3 regions of the Arthrobacter dokdonensis genome follow, and region 1 is predicted to be linked to each of the others. Evidence: predicted binding sites of a transcription regulator. Region 1 holds the regulator's gene; each other region holds the start of a gene.
The links. Region 1 encodes LexA, which represses DNA repair genes until DNA is damaged. Its sites were predicted from a motif close to TCGAACANNTGTTCGA; they were not measured.
Positions count from the first base shown of each region.

Region 2: the regulator LexA is predicted to act here: its motif matches at 3,971-3,986, upstream of DMB86_RS21420 (DUF222 domain-containing protein).
Region 3: the regulator LexA is predicted to act here: its motif matches at 1,689-1,704, upstream of DMB86_RS10885 (hotdog fold thioesterase).

Region 1 is NZ_CP029642.1:1,910,408-1,916,528, forward strand. It holds gene DMB86_RS08515 (ATP-dependent DNA helicase) at 1-2,054, shown strand, start outside; gene lexA (transcriptional repressor LexA) at 2,252-2,995, opposite strand; gene DMB86_RS08525 (LysM peptidoglycan-binding domain-containing protein) at 3,359-3,757, shown strand; gene DMB86_RS08530 (histidinol-phosphate transaminase) at 4,136-5,233, shown strand; gene hisB (imidazoleglycerol-phosphate dehydratase HisB) at 5,401-6,027, shown strand; gene hisH (imidazole glycerol phosphate synthase subunit HisH) at 6,024-6,121, shown strand, end outside.
Region 2 is NZ_CP029642.1:2,137,169-2,143,289, reverse strand. It holds gene DMB86_RS09475 (DNA gyrase/topoisomerase IV subunit A) at 1-700, shown strand, start outside; gene DMB86_RS09470 (DinB family protein) at 857-1,375, shown strand; gene DMB86_RS21420 (DUF222 domain-containing protein) at 1,532-3,928, opposite strand; gene DMB86_RS09460 (GNAT family N-acetyltransferase) at 4,089-5,093, opposite strand; gene cydC (thiol reductant ABC exporter subunit CydC) at 5,103-6,121, opposite strand, start outside.
Region 3 is NZ_CP029642.1:2,434,176-2,440,296, reverse strand. It holds gene polA (DNA polymerase I) at 1-1,634, opposite strand, end outside; gene DMB86_RS10885 (hotdog fold thioesterase) at 1,750-2,208, shown strand; gene DMB86_RS10880 (hypothetical protein) at 2,276-2,581, opposite strand; gene DMB86_RS10875 (inorganic phosphate transporter) at 2,581-3,948, opposite strand; gene DMB86_RS10870 (pirin family protein) at 4,222-5,205, shown strand; gene DMB86_RS10865 (DUF222 domain-containing protein) at 5,429-6,121, opposite strand, start outside.

The DNA.
Region 1 (6,121 bases):
CCACGGCTGACGCGGACATCGACGCTGAAAGCCCGGAGGCGCTGACCGCCCAGGCGCTGGAACTGCTGGACAGCGCCGTGGCAGCCATGGGCGGCCAGCGCCGCGACGGCCAGCACGAGATGGTCCGACGCGTGGTGGAAGCCATTGAAAGCGGTGACCACCTGCTGGTGCAGGCAGGCACCGGAACGGGCAAGTCGCTGGCCTACCTGATCCCGTTGATCGTGCATTCCCTGACCAGCGACAAACCGTCCGTGGTGGCCACGGCCACATTGGCCCTGCAGGCCCAGATCGTGGGCCGTGACGTGCCACGGCTGCTGGCAGCGCTCGAGCCGCTGCTGCCGCGGCCCATCGACGTCGCCTTGGTCAAGGGGCGCAGCAACTACGTGTGCAAGCATAAGCTTGGCGGCGGTTTCCCCTCCGAGGACTCCTCTGAGGGCGCCCTGTTCAGCCTGGGCGAAGACGCCACCGTGGTGCACCTGCCCGGCGCCAAGTCGGGCCCGTCCTCACCGTTGGGCCGGGAAGTGGTCCGGCTGCGCGAATGGGCCGAGGACACCCCAACGGGTGACCGCGACGAACTCATGCCCGGCGTCACCGACAAGGCCTGGCGCCAGGTCTCGGTCACCTCGATGGAGTGCCTGGGTGCACAGAAATGCCCCCTTGCGGAAGTCTGCTTCTCCGAACTGGCCCGGGCCAAGGGCGCCGAGGCGGACATCGTGGTGACCAATCACGCCATGTTGGCCATCAGCGCCTTTGAAGGCATTGCGGTGCTGCCCGACTACGATGTCGTGGTGGTGGACGAGGCCCACGAGCTCCAGGACCGCGTCACCGGGGCCGTCACCGGCCAGCTGTCCGTGCAGATGGTCCAGGCCGCGGCATCAAGCACACGCAAGCACACCGGCGTCTCGGTGGAGGCGCTCCACGCCGCCGCGACGGCCCTGGACATGGCCTTTTCCGGCACGCCCAGCGGGCTGCTGCCCAACGGGCTCAATGAGGAACACACCGCCGCCATCGAACAGTTGCGCGACGCCGCACGCGTGGCACTCTCCGACTCCAAGCCGGACGGCAATGCAGCGGCGGACGGTGGCCGGTCCATTGCCAGGTCGCGGTTGAACCTGATCTTTGACCTGTGCGAACGGCTGCTCACCGCCCGGGATGCCCGCGAAGTGGTGTGGACCGCCCGGACCGGAACATTTGCCCCGGGCAAGGGCTACCAAAAGGCCGACGACAGCGAACCTCCCGTCATCAACATTGCCCCGCTCAGCGTGGCAGGCAAACTCCGTGAGGGCCTCTTTTCCGACCATACAGTGGTGCTCACCTCCGCCACCCTGGCCATCGGCGAGTCGTTCCAGGCCACGGCCGGCGGCCTTGGCCTGCTGGGTGCGAACGCACCGGCCTGGACGGGAGCCGACGTCGGCTCACCGTTTGACTACCCCAAACAGGGCATGTTGTACGTGGCGGCTCACCTGGCCAAGCCGGGCTTCGGCAATTCTCCCGAACAGCTGGCCGAGTTGGAGGCGCTCATCACTGCCGCCGGCGGCGGTACCTTGGCGCTCTTCTCCTCCCGGAGGGCGGCGGAGGACGCCGCGGAAAAGCTGCGCAAAAAGCTCAAGGTCAGGATCCTGTGCCAAGGGGATTCGTCCATGGCCGGGCTCATCAAGGAGTTTTCCGACGAGCCGGACACGTGCCTGTTTGGCACCATGTCCTTGTGGCAGGGAGTGGACGTCCAAGGCGCTTCCTGCCGGCTGGTGGTCATCGACCGGATCCCGTTCCCGCGTCCGGACGACCCCCTCGTGACAGCACGTGCGCGGGCCGTGGCCCAAAGCGGCGGGGACGGGTTCATCGCCATTTCCGCAACGCATGCCGCCATCCGGCTGGCACAGGGCGTGGGCCGGCTGATCCGTTCCAGCAGCGACCGCGGCGTGGTGGCGGTCCTCGATTCCCGTCTGGCAAACGCCGGCTACGGCGGCTTTCTGCGTGCCGCCCTGCCGCCGTTCTGGTCCACCAAGGACCGCTCCGTGGCCCTCGCGGCGCTCCAAAGGCTGTCCGGGAAGTAGCCGCTTCGCCGTTTGCGGCGCCGGCCCGACATTTTTCCGTCGGCTATCCGACGCGTCGGCCGCGGGCGGCCTTTGGCGTCTCCATTACGCCTCCTACAAAAAATGCCGGCTCCGCCGCTTCGGTTCGCGCACGTCAACAACACGGAAGCGCCCCCGGCCTGGTTGCCGGGGGCGCTGCTGGGTCCCGCGGGGAACGTCTACAGGCTGCGGAGGACGGAGACGACCTTGCCCATGACCGTGGCCTCGTCACCGAGGATGGGCTCGTATCGCGTGTTCTGTGGCAGCAGCCACGTGTGTCCGTCGCGCTGGCGGAAGGTCTTGACCGTTGCTTCGTCCTCCAGCAGGGCGGCGACAATGTCACCGTTGTTGGCCGAGTTCTGCCGGCGGACAACCACCCAGTCTCCGTCGCAGATTGCGGCGTCAATCATGGAATCGCCGGCCACCTTGAGCATGAACAGCTCACCGCTGCCCACAATCTGGCGCGGGAGGGGCATGATGTCGTCAACCACCTGGTCCGCGAGGATGGGCCCGCCCGCTGCGATCCGGCCCACAAGCGGGACAAAGGCAGTGTCCGAGGAACTGCTCAGCTGGGCAAAGTTCAGGCCATTGGAACTGCGGACCTGTTCCGGCTCGTTGACGCCTTCGATGGCCACGACGCCGTTGTCGATGACCAGGGGGATGAGCACTTCCATGGCGCGCGGGCGCTTGGGGTCGCGGCGCAGGTAGCCGTGGCGTTCGAGCTGTGTGAGCTGGTGGGTGACGCTGGAGAGACTTGCCAGTCCCACGTCGTCGCCAATCTCCCTCATGGACGGCGGATATCCCTTGTCGGCGATGGAGCGTTGGATGCATTCCAGAATCTTCTTCTGCCGCACCGTCAGCCCTTTCATGCCGGCCCGGCTGGGAGCCTGCGGGATTCGATGCGGAGGTTCGGGTAGTGCCATGTTCCTTCGATCCTTTCTGCGGATGCAGCCAATAATGTCGGTGCCTGCTCTGGGTCGGTGCCGCCCGGTGCCGCTCGGTGCAACTCCGGGCCCGCTCAATGTCAGTGCCTGCTGGTGGACTGCTCCTGTTGGCTCCTGTTGGCGCATCCTGTACCTCAAGATTAAGCCCGCGATGGACGAATTTCAAACATTTGTTCTATCGAGTCTTGGCAGGAGTCGTTAATAGATGCTAAAACTGATACTACGAAGATAGAACATATGTTCTATCGAACGAACAGCGTATGGAAGTCCGGTCGCCAGAAGCTTTTGCGGTTCCCCCTGGGACCACAGGTGACAGGCCCCTGGCGCGAAAGGAACAAAGTCATGAGTGCATTGGTGATTTCCCATGCAAGCCCCGTCGGAGCGGCGGCCTTCCAGGCGCCCGCAACCATGCCGCTGCGGCTGACGCGCCGCGGCCGCATGCTGCTGCTGGGGCTTCCTGCCCTGGCGGTCACAGCCGTCCTGGCGTTTGCTCTGTTGGCGTTCGTGCTGGGCTCCCTGGCCAGCCCCGCGAATGCGGCCACCAAGGACAGTGCCGCGGGCCTGGCCGCGTCCACCGTACCCGTCACTGTGCTCCAGGGCGACAGCCTGTGGTCCATCGCGGCGGCCGCTGACTCCACCCGTGACGTCCGTGACGTCGTGGCCGACATTGTGACCCTGAACGAACTAGGCAGCGGCGTCCTCCAGGCCGGACAGCGCCTGTACGTGCCGCTGGGCAAATAGTCCCCAGCCGCTCCCACTGCTCGCAGGCTCCCAGCGGGTCCCTCGCGGCTGTGGGCCCACCACCCGCTCCCACTGCTCGCAGGCTCCCAGCGGGTCCCTCGCGGCTGTGGGCCCACCACCCGCTCCCACTGCTCGCAGGCTCCCAGCGGGTCCCTCGCGGCTGTGGGCCCACCACCCGCTCCCACTGCTCGCAGGCTCCCAGCGGGTCCCTCGCGGCTGTGGGCCCACCACCCGCTCCCACTGCTCGCAGGCTCCCAGCGGGTCCCTCGCGGCTGTGGGCCCACCACCCGCTCCCTGCGGGGCGTGATGGGTACAGGTCGGGGGGGCATGGGACGTCACAAGTTCTCTTCCCACGGCCCTGCCACTTAAACTGGAAGCATGGACCAGTTTGAACGCCTCAGCCAGTTGCCGCTTCGCGACGATTTGCGCGGCCAGCATCCCTATGGCGCCCCGCAGCTGGACGTTCCCATCCTCCTCAACGTCAATGAGAACACCTTCGGCGTTCCGCTGGATGCCAAGGAAGCCATCCTCAAGGCCGTTGCGGATGAACTGGACGGGCTGAACCGCTACCCGGACCGGGAGTTCACCGAACTGCGCAGGGCCCTCGCCGCATATCTGGGCCACGGCCTGACGGCAGACAACATTTGGGCCGCCAACGGCTCGAACGAGGTCCTCCAGCAGCTCCTCCAGGCGTTCGGGGGCCCCGGACGCAGCGCCATGGGATTTCCCCCCACTTATTCGATGTACCCGTTGCTGGCCAGCGGTACCGGCACCGCCTACGTCGCAGGCACCCGGGGGAACGGCTTCAGCCTTTCCGCGGCGTCCGCCGCCGAGCAGGTGCGGTCCCTCGCCCCCAACGTGGTGTTCCTTTGCTCACCCAACAACCCGACGGGCACGGCCCTGGGACTGGACGTCGTCGAGGCTGTTTATGAGGCCGGGGAGGCCTCCGAGGCGATCGTGATCGTCGATGAGGCCTACGCTGAGTTCGCCCACGCAGGCACGCGGAGCGCCCTGGCCCTGCTCGAGGGGCGTCCTCGCCTGGTGGTGTCGCGCACCATGAGCAAGGCCTTCGCCCTGGCTGGTGCCCGGGTGGGCTACCTCGCGGCAGCGCCCGAGATTTCCGACGCCGTCCGGCTTGTGCGCCTGCCCTACCACCTCTCCGCGATCACCCAGGCAACCGCTGTCGCGGCCCTCCGAAACTCGGACGCGCTGCTCGCCAACGTGGAGGCCATCAAGGTCCAGCGCGACCGCATCGTGGACGAACTGGTGCGGATGGGCCTCGCGCCGGCCCCGTCCGATTCGAACTTCGTCTTTTTCGGCGGCCTCGCGGACCCGGCCTCCGTCTGGGAACAGCTGCTTGCCGCCGGCGTGCTGATCCGTGACGTCGGGATCGCCGGCCACCTGCGGGTCACCGCCGGCACGGAGGCCGAGACCAGCGCCTTCCTTGACGGACTGCGCGCCATCCTGGCGAAATAGCCCTGGGACCGGCCCGGCGTCGTGCCCCGCTGACGCCCGTGGCCGCCGCTGGGCCGGGCAGGGCACACCGCCAGTGCGTCTAAACTGGTGGTACACCAACACCAAAGTTGCCGGTGCCATGCCATGCCCGGCAGCAGGCGCCCGACGAAGCAAAGGACCGTTGAACCATGACCGAGAACCGCCCGCAGCCCGGCCGGGGACGCACGGCACGCCTGGAACGCGCCACGAGTGAATCCAGCGTGCTGGTCGAAATCAACCTGGACGGCACTGGGGTTTCGGAGATCGACACGTCCGTGCCGTTCTACGACCACATGCTCACGGCGCTCTCCAAGCACTCGCTGATCGACATGAAGGTCAAGGCCACCGGGGACACTGACATCGACGCCCACCACACGGTGGAAGACGTGGCGATCTCGCTGGGCGAGGTGCTGCGCGAGGCCCTCGGCGACAAGGCCGGAATCCGGCGCTTCGGCGAGGCCACGATCCCGCTGGACGAGGCGCTGGCCAACGCGGTGGTCGATGTATCCGGCCGTCCGTACCTGGTCCACAGCGGCGAGCCGGCGGGCCAGGAATACCATCTCATCGGCGGCCACTTCACCGGGTCACTGACCCGGCACGTCTTTGAGGCCATCACCCTGCACGCACGGATCTGCCTCCACATGACAGTCATCGCAGGCAGGGATCCGCACCACATTGTCGAATCCCAGTTCAAGGCCTTTGCCCGCGCCCTGCGGTCCGCCGTGGAAAAGGACCCTCGCGTCACCGGCATCCCGTCCACCAAGGGGCTCTTGTGAGCGGGACAGCGGCGCAACCCGCCCCGCGGCCGGCCGTCACGGTCCTGGACTACGGGTCCGGGAACGTCCGCTCGGCCGTGCGCGCGCTCGAACG
Region 2 (6,121 bases), 230 kb from region 1:
GCTGAACCGGGACGAATGGGAGTACATCTCGCTCAAACCCAAGGACTACGTGGTGGGTGCCGCCGTGGCCACCGACGACGACGACCTCGTGTTCATCACGCAGGGCGCACAACTGCTTCGCTACAGTGCCGGCAACGTCCGGCCGCAGGGCCGCACGGCCGGCGGCATGGCCGGCATCAAGGTCGGGGCCGGGGACGCCGTGCTCAGCTTTACTGTGGCCTCCCCCACCGATGACGACGCCGTGGTGGTCACGGTGGCGGGCGGCCAGGATGTCCTGCCGGGAACGGCGTCCGGCAGCGCCAAGGTCACTGCGCTGTCCGAGTACCCGGCCAAGGGGCGTGCCACCGGCGGCGTCCGGGCGCACAGGTTCCTCAAGGGCGAAGACCGGCTGACGGTTTCCTGGGCCGGCCACGGCCCCGCGAAGGCTTCCACGTCCGGAGGCGTGGTGCGCGCGCTGCCGGTGGAGCACGGCCATCGCGACGGCTCTGGTGTGGCCTTGTCCGCCGCTATTGACGTGGTAGGTCCGAGTTTGAACGGGATCTCCGACGGGCCAGGCGGAACTGGTGCGGCTGCCGAAGCGGCCGAAGCTGCCGCTGTACCCGAAGTACAGGCCGGGTCCAGCACCAGTCCGGCACCGTCCTCGGACGCATCGCCAATTCCGGAGGCCACCCAGGAGGCCTTCGAGCTGCCCGTGGAGTGAACGCCGCCGCCCCCGGGCCCTCGTTAGTACCCACGCGCTCCCGTTGCCCGAAAGCTCGAAACGGGTCCCTCGCTCCAACGGGCCCATGCCGGGGAACCCCGCGGGCATGGGTGCAACCACGGCGTCATGCCTCCAAGCCCGGCATAGAATGGCCCCATGCCGATCATTCCTGATGAAAAAGACTGGACCTGGGTACTGTCCAAGCCGTGCCCCGAGTGCGGCTTTGATGCCGCGAGCGTCACCCCGGCCACAGCAGCCACCACCATCCCGGCGTTGCTGCCGCGCTGGCAGCAGGCCCTCAAGCGCGCCGGCGTCGACGTCCGCCCGGACGATTCGACCTGGTCGGTTCTGGAGTACGCGGCGCACGTCCGCGACGTGTTTGACGTCTTCACCGGCCGCCTGGAGCTCATGCTGTCGGAGGAGAACCCCACATTCCCCAACTGGGACCAGGACCAGGCCGCGCTGGACGGCGGCTACGCCTCGCAGGACCCGGACAGCCTGGCGGCGGACCTCGTACAGAACGGTGAGGACGCCGCGGCTGCCTTTGGCGCCGTTCCACCGGAACAGTGGGCCCGCTGCGGGCTGCGAAACAACGGGGCGACGTTCTCGGTCCTCACACTTTCGGGCTATTTCATGCACGACCTGATCCACCATCTTCACGATGTCGACGCCTAACACGACCGGTGGCGCGGCGGGACTCCATCACCTGACATGGACGAGCTTCGCCGTTGTCGGTCTCCCTGCCGCTACGGGACAGACCTAAGCTGCGTTGGGCGTGTGGTAGTTGGCCGGAAGTCCAGGTCTGACAACGCCCTGCCCGTAGACGAGGTTCTAGTAGGGGCAGGGTTCGTTGGTTTGGGTGTGGAGGTAGGTGCGGCCGGTGGGTGTGGTGGTTTTGGTTTGTTGGGGGCTGTGGGGTTCGACGGTCCAGCCGGTGTCGGGGTTGTCTTTGAGTTGGTGGCAGTAGGTGTCGCGGGGGCGGAGGTTTTCGACGCTGGTTTCGCCTTTGGGCAGGGGGGTGCCGTCGGGGTGGTGGCGGTTCATCCAGTAGGGGATGGTGTGGTCGAGTTCGCAGCTCGCGGCGGGGTGGTCGCAGCCGATGCCGGTGCATACGGGGTCCCGGCGGCGTACTTCGGCGGCGATGTCTGCCGGTGGGTGGTAGCGTTGCCGGCCGACGGTGAGCCTGGCCGTGGTGGCGGGGTCGGTCAGGAGCCGTTCCCACCAGTAGGATCCGGCGGCGAGTTCGCGGGCCTGTTCGGGCGGGATGGGGCCGTAGCCGTCCAGGTAGCCGGGCTCTTCGGAGTGGCCCAGCAGTGTCAGGGCCGGCACGGTGACGGAGATCTTCGCCGGAATGCCGAAGGTGAACCGGGGCTCCGGCACCGGTTCTGGGACTGCGACCGGCACCGGGACCGGGGGGCCGGCCGCGTCCCGGGCGGCGCTGCCCGCGGGCCCGCCGCCGTTGGCCCTGCCGCCTTGGGTGCTGCCGCCGCCGTTGGCGCCGCCGCCGTTGGCGCTGCCGCCTTGGGTGCTGCCGCCTTGGGTGCTGCCGCAGCTGTTGCTGCGGCCGGCGCGGTTGGTGGTGGGGTGGAGGGTTTGGTGGAGGAGGTCCAGGAGGGTGTCGGCGCGGTAGTTGTCCAGGGAGCGGGAGGGACGGCCGGTGGGGGTCGTGGCGGTGCTGGGCGCCCCGCCGGGCAGGGTGCCTTCGTGTTGGGCGTGGCGGGCCCAGGCGTCGAGGGTGTCGTAGAGGGACTTGGCGGGGGCGGCGTCCAGGACGGCGCTGAGTTGGGCCATGCCGTCGGGCAGTGCGGTGAACCAGACCCGGCGTTGGGTCCGGGCGCGTTGGTGGCGTTCGGTGAGGGGTTCGGGGTGGTGTTTGTGGGCCAGGGCACGGATTTTGCGGGTCAGGGCCCGCGGGTTCGTCCGTGCGGCCCCGGGCAGGAACAGCGGCTCGATCAGTGTCTGGACGTCGGCGGGGACGTTTTCCAGCCCGGCCAGGATGGCCTTGATCCGTACCGGGTCCAGCAGCCCGTCCCGGAACAGGGCGGTGGTGGCGGGCAGGTTGTTCGCCAGGGTTTCGGCGTCATCGAGGAGCTGGTGCGCGGTGCCGATCCCCACGCAGTGCACGGCCATGATCTCCGCGGCCGCGTACCGGGACCGGTGCCAGGCCTCCCCCAACTCCCCTGCCCGCTCCAGCTCCCCGTCCCGCCCAAGTCCGCCCGGCCCGGGCTCCCCGTCCGGCCCAAGTCCGCCCGGGCCGGGCTCCCCTGCCCGCCCCAGCTCCCCGTCCCGCCCAAGTCCGCCCGGGCCGGGCTCCCCGGTGTCCTGGAGCTTCCCGGTGTCGTGGAGTGTTCCTGCTTGGAGCTTGCGGGCGGTGGTGGCGGGTTGTTCGCTGGGCAGGGGCGGGCGGCGGGTGGCGAAGACGGCCAGGGCGTCGTTTTCCATGGCGCGGGCGAAGGCGCAGAGCCGGTTGGCGGCGTGGATGTAGTCCAGCAGGTCGTTCTCCCCGAGCCTGTGCGGGTCCAGGTGTGCCAGGGCGTCCGCCCCGGCCACCGGGGACCAGGCCACATGGGCCGGGTTGGCCGGCCGCGGGGCCTCGGGCAGGTCCGGGACGGACGCCTGGAGGATCCGTACCCGGCCCAGGTCCGCCGGGCCCGGAAGCAGGGACACGGCCGGGTCGCACTGGTCCGGGACCGCCCACGGCGCATCGGCCATCGGGAAGGGAAACACCGCGGTCCCGCCGGTTCCGTCGGGAGCGGCCCGGTCCGCCCAGCCGTCCTCGGGCATGGAGGCGATCAGCCGGTCAATGTCCTCGTCGCTGGGCCAGCCGGCCCGGTCGTCGGGGACGGCGGGCTGGCGGGCGCACGCGGCCCCGCTCGTGGCCGTGAACAGTTCCCCGGCGTAAGGGTCCGAGGCGATCAACGCCGCCAACGCCGCCTCCGGCACCACGCCAACGGCGTCGCCCATCACGCCTGCCGTGGCGGCACTTGTCCCCGCGGTGGCGGCGGATGCCTGCGCGGCTTGTGCCGCCGCAGCTTCCGAAACGGTGCCGGGCTCCCGGGACGGCGCGTCCCCGGCAACGGCGGCTGCCGGAAAAGCTGGCCCGGCGAGGACTGACGCGGGACGCGCACGCTTGTGCTCCTCCGGCCTGCGGCCGGGGGTCTGATCCAAAAGAGGCGGTCCGGCGGGGGTGGAATCCCCCGTGCTGCCGGGCCGATCCATCGTGCCCATAAACCAAGTCTAGATCACACAATCGGGAAATATAAGTACGTCTAGGAAATATATTCTAGTCATTTTTAAACCCAAAACCCAGCAGGCCGACGGCCCGATCACCGTGCCTCGAAGCGACTGCCACTCCCTGACAGCGGGTTTTATCCTAGCCTCCACAAGGTCAACCGCCAGAACCCCCATCCCCCAGATGCTTATCCCATGCGAGGGTGCACCGTAGGGCCCGGTATCCCATTTTTTCGTAGAGGCCCTTCGCGCCCGTGGGGTTCTCGGTGTCAACGTCCAGGCAGGCATGATCCATGCCGGCCAACTTGTAGCGGGCCATTGCGTCCGACAGCAGTGCTGGGGCAATCCCGCGCCCGCGCCATGCGCGCCGCACGCCCAGCAGCTCTGTGTAGCCTTCCTCGCGGCCTTCCTTGGAAAAGCGTTCGGGATCGTACAAGGAAAGCTGGTAGCCAGCCACTTCACCAGTTGCTGCGTCCAACGCCACGGCCGACCACGCCGGCCGGAGATCGTCGTTCGAGAGGAGAATCCCCCACTGCTGCACACTGCGCGGTTCGGATCCCCAGTGGTCGGCAAAGGCTTCGTTGTGCGCCAGACGCACGGCCTCGGCCAGCTGGGGCGTGAACGTCACGATGCGGATGCCTGCCGGCGCGGGCACCACGGGAGCACCGGCCAGCGGACGCAGCATCTCCGAGTAGTACCGGACCACGGCATAACCGGCTGCTTGCAGCAGCGCGGCATGCGCGGTGCTGCCCTCGTGCGTATGGGTGCGCACCAGAGGCCCCGCCTGCCCGTCTTCGGCAAACCTGGCCCGGACCCGGGCTTCCAACCACGTCAGCAGGGACGAGCCGATGCCGCGACGCTGCCACTTCGGGTCCACGCCACCAAACACCACGGCCTTGGCGCCCGCCGGGTTTTTCGCCACCCGGGCGAATGCGCGCATAGCGCCGGTACCGTCAAATCCCGCCACCGTGTTCAGTGCTGCGGGATTGGCATCGTCCAAGAAGTGCGCGGCCAATTCCGACCGGGAATCATGCCACGGGGCATTCTCTGCAGAAGCGATCCGCTCAACCACCGCCAGCCATTCGTCGAGGTCCTCGGTGCCAAGCGGACGGAATCTGAGGCCGTCAGCGGCGGGCACCGGCACGGCATCGGCGTTCTCCATTCCCCCAGCCTAAACGCCGACACCCTCCAGCACCACGGATTCCGCATTCCCGTCCAGCACCAGGTGGGTGTCTCCGCCCGCGGCAAGGACGCTGTCGTGAGTCACCATGACCACCGCGGCCCCGGAGAGCGCTGCGCGAATGTCCGCAACAAGCTCCCCGGCCTCGTCGGCCCCCAAGTGTGCCGTTGGCTCGTCGAGAAGTACGACGCCGGCCCGCGCCACGAGCGTGCGGGCCACCGACACGCGGGTCCTCTGGCCTCCGGAGAGGTGGTGGCCGCCTGGCCCCACGCGGGTGCCCAGGCCATCCGGAAGGCCGCGGTACCAAGGTCCCAGACCCACGGTCTCGAGCGCGTCTTCGAGTTCCGCGTCGGTCGGGGCGTCGGCAGCTGCACGGGCCAGGGCCACATTGGAACGGAGCGTGGAATTGAAAAGGTAGGATTCCTGCGGGCACCAGGCGACCTGCCGCAGCGACCCGGCGCCGGCCGGTTCCCCGTTGAGGGTGTAGCTTCCAAATTCGGGCTTCAGGAAGCCCAGCAGCACGGCCAGCAGTGTCGACTTGCCGGAGCCGGAAGGGCCGCTGACGGTCCACCACCTGCCCCGTCTGGTGCCGCCGCTGAAGCCCTCAAACACGGGTGCTGCGGCATCCGGGTACCGGGCCGTGACGCCGTTCAGTTTCAGCGAAGTGACGGGCGCGCCGAACCCGCCGTCGACCACCGTGCCCTCAACGACCGGACCGTCAACGACCGTGACGTTTCCGCTGTCCAGCAGGGGCATGGTCCGGGCCATCATGGCGCCCAGCACGGGGAGCTGTTCAACGGCGTCCAGGTACTGCCCGAGGGGTTCGGACAGGGCGAGCATGAGCAGTGCAGCCACGGCCGCGGCACGTGGGTCGGCGCCAGCGACAATGGAGGCCGTGGCGACAGCCACTGCGGCCAGCGACGTCAGCAGTGCCACCGCCGACTGCCCCAGTCCGTTGCTCCAGGCCAGGCGGCGCAGCGGCGCCGAGACGGACATGTCGCGCGCGGCGA
Region 3 (6,121 bases), 520 kb from region 1:
TCCTCGAACAACACCTGCTGGAGCTGTTTGGGCGAGCCCAGGTTCACTTCGTGGCCGATCGCGGCAAACGCGGCGGCCTGCGCGGCCTCCATGGTGGAGGTGAGGTCGTCCATGAGGGTGTCGAGGCGTTCGCGCGAGATGTCGATGCCGGTCAGCTCCATGTCGGCCAGGACCGCGGCCAGCGGCAGCTCCAGCTCGGCCAGCAGGCGGGCTGCGCCGCGTTCGGCCAGCATGGGGGCAAAGTGCCCGCTCAGGAGCAGGGCCACGTAGCCGCGCTGCACGGCGTCGGCAAATTTTGCCCCCTCCTCCAGGCCCAGGTCCAGCTGGCCGGCGTCCGAGGAACCGGCGGCCGAGAAAGTGACCTTCAAGTGCACCTGGCTCAGGTCCGGCAGGTCGTAGCTGCGCCGGTCCGGCTGGATCAGGTACCCGGAAATGGAGGTGTCATCCACCACCCCGGCCAGGGACAGCCCGCGCGGGGCCAGGGCCTTCAGCGCCTCCTTGTATTCGTGGACAACCTTGGGCGCCTCCGAAGTGAGCCAGGACGCCAGTTCCTTGTCCAGTGCCTCATCCGCCGTGCCAAGTTCGACGACGGCTGCCGAGTCCGCGCGCACCAGCGCCACCCCGGTGGCCTCCGCCATGAGGCCGACGCGTTCAGCGAGGACCTCCACGGCGGTCGGCGCCGGGGCCCCCTCGGCCTGGGTTCCGGCGTCGAGCCATTCCCTCAGCGCTACCGCATCCGTGATCATCTGGTGGCGGGGCACCTCGTGGCCCTCGCCGTCGTCGACCGCTTCCTCCTCGGCGAAAAGGTCGAAGAGGCGTTTGCGCAGGGTGTTGAACTGGAGCGCGTCAAAGAGCTCCTCCACGGCGGCACGGTCCGGCGACCGCAGCACGGTGTCCTCGAGCGCCACGGGCAGGTCCATGTCCCGCAGCAGGTGGTTCAGGCGGCGGTTGCGCTTCACGTCGTCAACATGGGCGCGAAGCGATTCACCCACCTTGCCCCCGATGGAATCCAGGTTCTCCAGAATCCCTTCCAGTCCCCCATACTGGTTGATCCACTTGGCCGCCGTCTTGGGCCCCACCCCGGGCACGCCCGGGAGGTTGTCAGCGGTCTCCCCGACGAGGGCGGCCAGGTCCGAATAGCGGTTCGGGGGCACAAAGTACTTGGCCTCCACGGCTGCCGCGTCCATGGGTGGGATGTCCGAAATGCCCTTTTTCGGGTAGAGCACCAGCACCTTGTCCGTGATGAGCTGGAACGCGTCGCGGTCACCGGAAACCACCAGGACCTTCCAGCCGGCCGCCTCGCCTTGGGCGGAGAGCGTGGCGATGATGTCGTCCGCCTCGAATCCGTCAACCGAGATGGTGGGGATGTTCATGGCGGCCATGACCTTGATGATCAGGTCCACCTGGCCGTAGAACTCCTCGGGAGTCTTGTTGCGCCCGCCCTTGTATTCCGTGTACTCGACGGAGCGGAAGGTGGGGGTGTCCAGGTCAAAGGCCACCACCACATGCGTGGGCTTTTGCTGGCGGATCATGGTCAGCAGCATGGACGTAAAGCCGTGGACCGCGTTGGTGTGCTGTCCGCTGTCCGTGGAGAAGTTCTCCGGCGGCAGGGCGTAGAAGGCGCGAAACGCCATCGAGTGTCCGTCGATCACCAACAGGCGGGGCTCCCCGCCGGTCGAGGCGGCAGCGGGAACAAGTGTTTGGGGGGCCGTCTTGGCAGATTCACTCACAGGTGCCAGCCTAGTCATCATGAACGCTAATTACACGCCGCTGCCCTATGCTGCCGAACTTGCCGCCGCCGGAGTCCCGGACGAGTATCACGAATGGCTCGGGACCATGGGAGTGGGGGCCCTGGTGGTGAAGATGGGTATCGTCTTTGGCGAGATGAGTGCCGCGCGCATGACGGCCATTATGCCGGTGGAAGGGAACACCCAGCTGGCAGGGCTGCTGCACGGGGGCGCGCACCTGGTGCTGGCGGAAACCCTTGGATCCTTCGCGGCCGCGTTCCATGCCGGCCCCGCCCGCCGTCCCGTGGGAATTGAAATCGGCGCCACCCACCACCGCGGCATCACGTCCGGACTCGTCACGGGAACTGCCACCGCGCTTCACCTGGGCCGCACCCTGGCCACCCACGAGGTGGTCATGACGGACGCCGACGGCAGGCTGCTCTCGACCGCAAGGATCACGAACATGATTCTGGACGTCTGATCCCCACGCCCTCCCACGCCCCCCGCTGCCAGCGAGACCCGGCTTCCCGGCGTCGTGCTTGAAACCGCTAGACGGTGACGCCGAACCAGCTCATGACGGTTTTGTAGAACACCGGCACAATCAGGATGATGCCCGCCGCCACTGCCAGGCCACAGAAAAGGAAGCAGACCCACGAACCCCACTTGGCGGCCGTGTTGGGACTGGCAGTGTTGTCGCTGCTGATGGCGGTGAGGCGCACCCCGAGGGAGTACATGAGCACGACAAAACCGGCCCCGACGAGCGTGACGACGGCTACGACAATGAAGCCCATCCAGTCGATCACGGGCTTGTTGGCGGTTTGTGCCGCCATGTTGGCGATGGTCGCAAACTGCATTATTTACCCTTCTTACCGGATTGCTTCTTGCCTGCCTTGGGCGACCCTGCGGCGGCGGCTGCCTTGGTCATTGCCTTGAGGACGGCGGTGTCTGCCTGATCCAGGGCTGCCTGCGCACGGGCGCGGACGGCCGCGGTCTCTGCGGCGCGCTTGGCGGCCTTTGCCGCGAGCTTCTCGGCGGCGCGAACCTGCGCAGCCAGGCGGTCGCGCTCCTTCTTGCTCGGGATGTGGAGTGCCTCGCCCACGGCATCAACGTCACTGATGGCGTTGTTGTGGTCCACGGTTTCGCGCTGGGACAGGTAGAACATGACGAGGATCGCGCCCAGCCCCAGCACGGCCACAATGATGACTCCCACGGTGCCGGCGCGGATGACGAGGGCGGCGAGACCGCCGACCAGGGCCGCTGCGGGGAGCGTGAAAAGCCAGCCAAGGCTGATCTTGCCGATGGCGCCCCAGCGCACCGTGGAACCCTTTCGACCGAGGCCCGAACCGATCACCGAGCCGGAAGCCACGTGGGTGGTGGAGAGCGCGAAGCCGAGGTGGCTGGAGGCGAGGATGGCGGCGGCGGTGCTGGTCTCCGCTGCGAAACCCTGGGCGGGCTTCACGTCGGTCAGGCCGGAACCGAGGGTGCGGATGATCCGCCAGCCGCCGGCATACGTGCCGCCGGCAATGGCCAGCGCGCAGGCCGTGATGACCCAGATGTGTGGTCCGGTCCCGGGCGTCTGCAGCTGGGATGCGATCAGCACAAGGGTGATGACGCCCATGGTCTTCTGTGCATCGTTGGTGCCGTGTGCCAGCGCCACGAGGGACGAGCTGAACACTTGGCCGTGCTTGAAACCGCGGCGCTTTTGGGTCAGCTTGTCGCCGGAGTCCGGGTCGGAGCGCCTGGTGATGCCGTAGGCCATCCTGGTGCACAGGTAGGCCACGCCGCCTGCGACGGCCGGAGCCAGCAGCGCAGGGATGATCACCTTGGACAGCACCACCAGGAAGTTCACGGCGCCGAAGGACCACGTGCCGACGATCGCGGCACCGATGAGGCCGCCGAACAGTGCATGTGACGAGCTTGAGGGGAGGCCCAGGAGCCAGGTGAAGAGATTCCACAGCACGGCGCCCATGAGTCCGGCAAAAATCATCTCCGGGGTGATGGCGACACCTCCGGACCCCTCATTGATGATGCCGCCGGAAATGGTCTTGGCGACCTCGGTGGAGAGGAAGGCACCCACCAGATTCAGAATGGCGGCCAGCGCCACGGCCGTCTTGGGCTTGATGGCACCAGTGGCGATGGGGGTAGCCATCGCATTGGCCGTGTCGTGAAAGCCATTCGTGAAATCGAAGAAGAGGGCCAGTGCAATGACAAGCACGACCATGAAGGTGAGATGATCCACCCGCGATCCGTTCTATTGAGGGCAAAAGCGAGACGTCAAAGAGTCTAGTCGGACACGGCGGTCGGCGGTCTTGCGTGTACGTCGCGCCTGCCCCGTGGGGCGAACCAACTTTATGATCCTACGACGGTATTGCCATCCGCCGGAATGCGCGTCCAAGACCCCGCCGCGGTGCGGCTGCCCGCGCTAGGCTTCAGGAATGGAGGTGGTGTGGACAACCTCTGCACGGTGGCATAGCCGATGGATGGATGGTGTGTTGTGAGCAATTTGGAAACTGAGCCGCAGGAACTGCTGTGCCCCAGCAGGCCGGGCACCGTGGAGGTGCTGGAACCCCGGCTGGTGCCGTTAGGCGGTCCCCGGGCCATGACGGTCCGGCGGACCCTGCCGCAGAGGCAGCGCTCCCTCATCGGTGCATGGTGCTTCGTCGACCACTATGGACCGGATGATGTCGCCGGCACCGGCGGCATGTCGGTCCCACCCCACCCGCACACAGGCCTGCAGACCGTCAGCTGGTTGTTTACCGGCGAAATTCAACACGCCGACAGTGCTGGATATCACGCCAGGGTGCGCCCCGGCGAACTGAACTTGATGACTGCAGGGAAGGGCATCAGCCACTCGGAATACTCCACACCGGCCACCACGGTCCTCCACGGCGCCCAGCTGTGGGTGGCCCTGCCCGACGGCGCCCGCTTCATGGAGCCGACCTTTGAGCACTACCGGCCCAGGCCATTCTCCTTGCCCGGGGCCACCCTGAGCGTCTTTCTGGGTACGTTGGCCGGTGAGATTTCTCCGGTGGCGACGCACACGCCCCTCCTGGGCGCGGAGCTCGTGATCGCCGCCGATGCCGCTCTCAGGCTCAATCTTGACCCATCCTTTGAGCATGGCTTCCTGGTGGACTCGGGTTCCCTCACCCTGGCCGGGCAGCCGCTCGCACGTGGCGAGTTGGGGTATGTGGGGCCAGGCCGCTCCTTGCTGGTACTTGAGGCCGGACCCGAGCCGGTCAGGCTGCTCCTGATTGGTGGCACTCCCCTGGGTGAATCAATTGTCATGTGGTGGAACTTCGTTGGACGCAGCCACGATGAAATAGTCGCGGCACGGCAAGCGTGGCAGACGGAGATTGGCGCCGAAGGCGCTCACCCGGCTTCACCGCTCTTTGGACTTCCGGCCGACCAAGAGGATCCACCTCTCCCGGCGCCCGCCCTCCCCACAGTCACTTTGCGGCCAAGGACCAATCCGGCCTGACCATGGCCGCCCGGTGGCCGGGCGGCGATCTCTGCGGGGGCGTCGAGACCCTGGACCCGGTGGCTGGGCTTTTAGAAACTGGTGGCCGGTCTGCGATCTCTGCGGGGGCGTCGCGCCCAGGGTCCCGGTGGTTGGGTCTGTCGAAAGCCGGTGGTTGGGTCTGCCGGTAATCCGGGGGGTGGGTCTGTCAGTAACCCGGGGTCTGTCAGTAACCCGGGGTCTGTCAGCTGTCGGGTTGGTTGTTGTTGTTGGGGTGTTTGAAGTTGTAGTCGAGGAGGCTTTCGAGGGGGCTTTGACTTAGGTCGATCCGGGGTGCCGGGCCGGTTGTGGGGCTGTTTTTGTGGTGGCTGGGGTTTTTGGCGAGGCGTTTTTTGAGCCATTTGGGGTAGGCCGGTGGCTGGGTGTCGCGGGGTGTGGGGGCGTGGTATTTGCCGGTGGGCGAGGTCCAGCCCACGCGCCCGTCGGCGGTGGTGCAGGGCTTCCAGCCGCGCAGCTTGATCCCGGCCCGGTCCGGGTCCCGGTCCTGGCGGTAGCGGCCGTGGCGGTCCTTGTCGTCACGGAAGTGACGCAGCGCGTGATGGAGGCGGCAGCCCGGGTGGGTGTTGGCCCTGGTGGTGGGCCCGCCCTGGCCGTAGGCGATGACATGGTCGATGTCGGCGGTGATGGCCGGGTTGGTGCAGTTCGGGAACGAACACGTCTCGTTCAACGCCCGCAGCAGGGTTTTCTCGGCTTCCCGCAGCCGGTACCGTTCCGGGGCCAGCTCCGCCAGGGGCACGTTGGTGACGGGATCGGTGAGCACGCGCAGGAACGCCCCGGCGTTCTCCAGGAGCCTGCGGGCGGTTTCCTCCGGGATCGGCCCGTGCCCGGCCAGCTGCGCCGGTTCGTTCGTGGCTCCGAGCAGGCCCAGGACCGGGAC